3 regions of the Paucilactobacillus salsurae genome follow, and region 1 is predicted to be linked to each of the others. Evidence: predicted binding sites of a transcription regulator. Region 1 holds the regulator's gene; each other region holds the start of a gene.

Region 1 (2,265 bases):
ACCCTTTGGTCCAATTGTTGTTTTAACTGTATTTGCTAGTTTGTCGACACCTTTAAGCATTTTTGTGCGGGCGTCTTCAGAAAATTTTAATTCCTTTGCCATAATTTCAATTCACCTCATAAAAAATTGTTTGATTATTTAAAATCGATTATTCCCTAGTCAACGATTGCGACAATATCTTTTTCATGAACAACTAGATATTTTTCGCCTTCATATTCAACTTCGTTACCTGCATATTTATCAAACAATACACGGTCGCCTTCTTTAACTGAAGGAGCAAGCTTATCACCGTTATCAAGTGTCTTTCCGGCACCAACGGCAATGACCTTTCCAGTAGTTGGCTTTTCTTGGGCATTTGATGCCAATACAATGCCACCAACTGTTTTTTCTTCTTCTTGTTCAGCTTGTAGAACAACGCGATCTCCTAATGGTTTTAACACGTTTATCCCTCCATCAATTTAAAAATATTATTTTTAGCACTCGACATACTCAAGTGCTAATCACAAAATCTACTATAACATTTTCTGACTCAATTGCAAGAATTACGAACACATTTTTCAAATCATAAATCATGACAAAATAAAAAAGCCTTACCACCTGGTACGACTCTGTTTAGAAACTATTCTTCTGGTTCATTATTGTTTGTATAATGATCAATAAAATAGATTAATGTTTGTAATTCATTTGTTAGATCAACGTTTTGAACACGCAACGTTTTTGGAACAGACAAACGTAATGGTGTAAAGTTCAAAATACCATGGACACCAATTTGAGCTAATTTATCGGTCACTCCTTGAGCTGTGCTTTCTGGTACAGTTAAAATGACAACATCAATTTGTTGTTCTTGGAGTTGTTCACTCATTTCATCCATCGCATAAACGGGTACACCACTTTGAACAGTATTGATAATATTTTCATTCACATCAAAAGCTGCGCTGATACGTACGTTGCTATTTTGGTGGAAATTAAAGTTTAATAACGCGTGTCCCAAATTACCAACACCAATTAAAGCAACATTAGTCAATTTATCTTGATTCAAAATTTCTTTGAAAAAGTTCAATAAATCTTCAACATCGTACCCATATCCGCGCTTTCCGAGTTCGCCAAAATACGAAAAATCGCGTCTGATTGTGGCAGAGTCAACCTGCACTGCTTCAGAGAGCTCTGTTGAAGAAACACGGCGTTTATTTGCATCCAATAAAATATTTAAATAGCGATAGTAAATTGGAAGTCGCTTGGCTGTTGCCCGAGGAATCTTTCGGTTCACCATGATACTTCCCTCCTTAAATGACTTGATTGTGAAATTCACGTTACTTAATATTCTAGCATAACTTCTCAATTTGTGAAACTTTTTGCAAATAATTTATTTATTTTTTGTGAGTCGAAGCTTGATCAAGACTTATGATACAATCAAGTTATTAAACAAATGAGGTTAAATTAAATGTTACTGTTACAAACAAATAACGTGAAACGGCAATTTGGTGCGGATGTTTTATTTCACAATATCAATCTGCAAGTGCAAACCAGTGACCGTATCGGTCTTGTGGGCCGCAATGGAGCTGGAAAAACCACCTTATTAAAAATAATTGCGCAACTAACGACCCCTGATGATGGCACCGTCAGTCTCAAAAAAGGAGCAACATTAGGTTACCTAGCGCAAGATCAAGGCTTAGATAGCCAAAATAATATTTGGGCTGAAATGGATAATGTGTTTAGTGATCTACATGCACAGGAACAACAAATTCACAAGCTTGAGCAAAAAATTACCACTCTAGATCCTGCAACTCCGGACTATGAAAAAACGTTAACCTTATATGATCAGCTACAACATGACTTCGATATGGCTGGGGGCTTTCAGATTGAAACAAATATTCGGGGTGTCTTACATGGCTTTCATTTTGAAAACGTTGACTACGAAACACCGATTAATTCTTTATCCGGGGGCCAAAAAACACAACTCGCATTGGCAAAACTATTACTTCAACGTCCAGACATTCTAATCTTAGATGAACCTACTAATCACCTTGACATGGCGACTTTGTCTTGGTTAGAAGATTACTTAAAAAGTTACTCAGGTGCGTTATTGCTCGTTTCACATGATCGCTACTTTTTAGATCATGTGATTACACAGGTCTATGATTTAGATCATCATGAACTCACTCACTACACTGGTAATTACTCGGCTTTTGTTGACCAAAAAGCTCATAATTTAATTGTGGCACAGAAACATTACGATCAACAACAGGCAAAAATTAATGAGTTGGA
Region 2 (2,265 bases), on a different contig from region 1:
GTCAACCCAGTAGATATTGTTCGACGCGGCCTTGAACAAGCAAAGCAAAATCATAACGATTATGTTTTGATTGATACTGCTGGTCGATTGCAAATTGATGAAAAACTAATGGACGAATTAGTCCAAATTAAGCAACTTGCGCAACCAAATGAAATCCTATTGGTTGTTGATGCAATGACTGGTCAAAATGCAGTTGAAACTGCGCAAGGTTTTAACGACCAACTTGATATCACTGGTGTTGTCTTAACCAAATTAGATGGCGATACTCGTGGTGGTGCAGCATTGTCTATTCGTGCTGTTACCGGTAGACCAATCAAATTTATTGGTCAAGGTGAAAAGATGGATGCCTTAGATGTTTTCCATCCAGATCGTATGGCCTCACGAATTTTGGGCATGGGTGATATGTTAACCCTTATCGAAAAAGCACAACAAGATTTCGATGAAGACCAAGCTCAAAAGACAATGGAAAAAATGCGCGAGAATTCGTTTGATTTTAATGACTTTTTAGATCAAATGGAACAAGTGCAAAAAATGGGACCATTAGAAGATGTGATGAAAATGATTCCCGGTATGGCGAATAATCCAGCTTTAAAAAATGTCAACGTTGATCCCAAAGACATGGAGCATATTAAAGCAATTGTCTATTCTATGACACCCACAGAGCGAGAGAACCCAGATATTTTAAACCCGAGTCGTAGAAGACGTTTAGCTGCGGGTGCAGGTCGTCCAATTGTTGAAGTTAATCGAATGATCAAACAATTTGGGCAAATGAAAAAAATGATGAAACAAGTGTCGAGCGGAAATATGAATGGCATGGAACAAATGATGGGCGGTAATGTGCCAGGTGGTAAACTTGGTAAACTAGCTATGAATCGAATGGCTCGAAATGTGAAGAAGAATAAAAAGAAACGAATGAAAAAAAATAAAAAGAGACGTTAATCAATTTAGTGCACGAGGGCTTGTTGCCGGTGCACTTTTTTATTGGTAAAATGACTGAAACCATTGTAATTTAACAGGGTTTATAATAAGATGAAGATAGATTGTGAAGTAAAATACAAATAGGAGGTTGTGAGAATGAGTGTTGTCATTTCAGCTTTAAAAGAAGTTGCGGCACATGAAAAAAGAGTCGCGATTGATCCTGATGTTACGAAACGCTTGGTCAAAAATAATGTTCAGGTTCTAATCGAAAAAGATGCCGGACAAGCTTCTTTTTACGCAGATCAAATGTATGTTGATGCCGGCGCTAAAATTGTCAGCCGTGCAGAGGCTATTGAACAAGCTAATATTGTTGCGGTAGTTAATAATCCGGGTTCAGAAACCTTGAAACAATTTAAATCAGGTCAAGTTCTGATTGGGCTTTTAAATGCATTGATCGATCCGGATCAAATGAAATTACTTGCTGACAAAAAAGTAAGCGCTTTATCGTTTGAGTTATTACCACGAACAATTAGTCGTGCGCAAACAATGGATGTTTTGAGTTCACAGGCCAGTGTGGCGGGTTATAAAGCTGCACTAGTTGCCAGTGATCTCTATCCTAAATATTTTCCAATGATGATTACAGCTGCTGGAACGGTTAAGCCGGCGAAAGTGTTAGTTTTAGGAACGGGAGTGGCCGGACTGCAAGCAATTGGGACTGCCAAGCGGTTAGGTGCAGTGGTTTCTGGCTATGATGTTCGTCCTGCTTCCAAAGGTGAAGTCGAATCTTTGGGTGCCACATTCTTAACAAGTACAGTAGCAAATGGTGCTGGTAGTGGTGGTTATGCCCGTGAATTAAGCGCGGAGGAACAACAAGCGCAACAAGACGAGTTAGCTGGATTCATTGCCCAAAATGATGTCGTCATTACGACAGCACAAGTGCCAGGACACAAGCCGCCATTGTTGGTGACGCAAGCCAGCGTTGATGCAGCTAAACCAGGAACTGTGTTTATTGATTTGGCAGCTAGTGAGCTTGGTGGTAATGTTGCCGCCAGTCAGCCTTTTGAAACTGTGACGACAGATAATCATGTAATGATCATCGGAGCAGCCAATTTAGCCAGTGAAGTTCCAAATTCTGCGTCTCAATTATTTGCTAAGAACGTTCAAGCTATTGTTAATTACATTATTAACGAAGATACCATTAAAATTGATCTACAAGATGATGTTTTAAAGGAATTGGTTGCCACACATGATGGAGAAATTATTAATCCTAGATTACGTAAAACTTTAGGATTACCGGAGCTAGCATCACCAGTGGATGAAGCTACCGAAGAAACTTCAGACGAAACT
Region 3 (2,265 bases), on a different contig from region 1:
TACCGGTTTAGCATTGTGAGTGATGATTCTTTAGTTGGTAGTGATCAGTATCAGATTCTTAAAACTTACCACCCAGATATGGTTTGGTGTCTCTATAAAATAGAGAAATAAGGGTTGATAAATTGAATCTTAAGATGATGTGAACTAGTTTACAAAACTAGCTAAGTTAGTTATGATATCTGTAATACTAAAAGGAGTCGATATCATGAATACGATGGAACAATTTGAACGATTCGAATCAGAGCTAGCCAAGGTTAATTTTCCCATGTGGGATGAATTACCTAAGTTTGATTTATATATGGATCAGGTTGTCGCATACGTTAATAACTTGATTGGATCATTAGGTTTAGATCCGATTACACCATCAATGATTAATAACTATGTTAAACATAAGGCGATTTTGGCACCCATTAAAAAAAAGTATCAGGTGATGCATATTGCTGATATTTTGGTGATTAGTCTGTTAAAGGCTAGTTTCCCAATTGATGTCATCCGTTCAGGAATGGATCAGGTTACGTTAAGTCAGTATCCCAAACAAGCGTATGATCATTTTGTCGAACTGTTGATGGCCAGCATTCGTCATGAGGAAAAACCGAAATTAGTTGGTAAGAACACATTAAACGAAAAACTAATGGAGATTGCCGTTGATAGCGTGATTACGAAGTTGAAAGCAGAAGCTTTACTCAAACTAATGGAACAAACAGCAAAGAGAACAGAAATTAAAAAAACAAAATAATGACTTAGAACTTAGTTGAATATATGCAGCTAAGTTTTTTATTAGCCTAATTTTGACATCTAATTTAAAAATGTCTAAAAAAATTTATTTTTTTATGTAAGCGATTACACTTAGTTAATAAACTCACAAACTTTATTTATGTGTTTTGAAATCACGGAAAACTAAATTGTGAAATGAAAACCCTTTATTTAAATGAATAATTATCGATTTGTAATTATTGAGATGCAATGACTTTACAACTCAAAAATCTTGTTTATAATGTTAATTGTGAATTGATTAACAAACTTTTTTCTAAACAGGAGGAAGAGAAAATGATAAAAGAACCACAACAAGAAACAGTGAATGTTGATGACATGATTAATACGCTGGTTGAAAATGGGCACACAGCACTTGATCAATTAGACAACTTCGACCAAGAAAAGATTGACCATATCGTTCATCAAATGGCAATGGCCGCATTAGACAAGCATATGCTACTTGCCAAACTCGCATATGAAGAAACTGGTCGGGGTGTCATGGAAGATAAAGCAGTTAAAAATATTTATGCTTCTGAGTATATTTGGCACTCCATTAAAAATGATAAAACGGTTGGCATTATCAAAGATGACAAAGAGCGCCAATTAATAACAGTGGCTGAACCCTTGGGAGTTATTGCTGGTATTACCCCAGTTACCAATCCAACCTCAACAACGATTTTTAAATCATTAATTGCGGTAAAAACACGTAATCCCATTATCTTTGCTTTTCATCCACAGGCACAAGAATCTTGCGAAGCAGCAGCACAAATTTTACTTGACGCAGCTGTCGAAGCTGGTGCACCAAAGAATATTATTCAATGGGTTACGCATCCCAGTTTAGATGCGACAACTGCTTTGATTAACCATGATGGCATTGCCAGTGTATTAGCAACGGGAGGACCAGGAATGGTCAAGGCAGCTTACTCAACTGGTAAACCAGCATTGGGTGTTGGCCCTGGTAATGGTCCTGTGTACATTGAAAAAACGGCCCACATTAAACGAGCCGTGAATGATATTTTACTATCAAAAACTTTTGATAACGGTATGATCTGTGCTTCTGAAAATAGTGCAGTTGTTGACGATGATATTTATGATGAGGTTAAAAACGAATTCAAAGCCCACAATGCTTTCTTTGTTGCTAAGAAAGACCAAAAGAAATTAGCCGATACGATGTTTGATGCAAAACGTGGTGGCGTTAAGGGTCCAATTGCGGGAATGTCAGCCGTTAAAATTGCACAACTGGCTGGAATCAAAGTGCCAGAAGACACAAAAATTTTAGTTACAGAAATCAAAGAAGTTGGACCTAAAGAACCATTATCTAGAGAAAAATTATCGCCAGTGTTGTCAATGTATCATGCGAAAACACAAAAAGAAGCTTTTGCAATCTGTGATGCACTCTTGCATTTTGGTGGCTTAGGGCACACGGCAGCCATTCAATCCGAAGATGATGATTTGATTTTAAAATATGGATTAAAGATGAAAGCTAGTCGAGTGATTGTCAATACACCTTCG

The links. Region 1 encodes Rex, which represses fermentation and respiration genes when NADH is low (regulators of the CRP and FNR family bind a similar motif). Its sites were predicted from a motif close to TTGTGAANTANTTCACAA; they were not measured.
Region 2: the regulator Rex is predicted to act here: its motif matches at 1,041-1,058, upstream of ACYVQZ_RS00370 (NAD(P) transhydrogenase subunit alpha).
Region 3: the regulator Rex is predicted to act here: its motif matches at 1,002-1,019, upstream of adhE (bifunctional acetaldehyde-CoA/alcohol dehydrogenase).

What each region holds. Positions count from the first base shown of each region.
Region 1 covers NZ_BAAHWX010000006.1:49,224-51,488, forward strand. Annotated here, with positions in the region: gene groL (chaperonin GroEL) at 1-102, opposite strand, end outside; gene groES (co-chaperone GroES) at 156-440, opposite strand; gene ACYVQZ_RS06615 (redox-sensing transcriptional repressor Rex) at 620-1,270, opposite strand; gene ACYVQZ_RS06620 (ABC-F family ATP-binding cassette domain-containing protein) at 1,442-2,265, shown strand, end outside.
Region 2 covers NZ_BAAHWX010000001.1:67,326-69,590, forward strand. Annotated here, with positions in the region: gene ffh (signal recognition particle protein) at 1-939, shown strand, start outside; gene ACYVQZ_RS00370 (NAD(P) transhydrogenase subunit alpha) at 1,075-2,265, shown strand, end outside.
Region 3 covers NZ_BAAHWX010000002.1:65,726-67,990, forward strand. Annotated here, with positions in the region: gene ACYVQZ_RS02345 (hypothetical protein) at 1-111, shown strand, start outside; gene ACYVQZ_RS02350 (DUF1836 domain-containing protein) at 206-736, shown strand; gene adhE (bifunctional acetaldehyde-CoA/alcohol dehydrogenase) at 1,048-2,265, shown strand, end outside.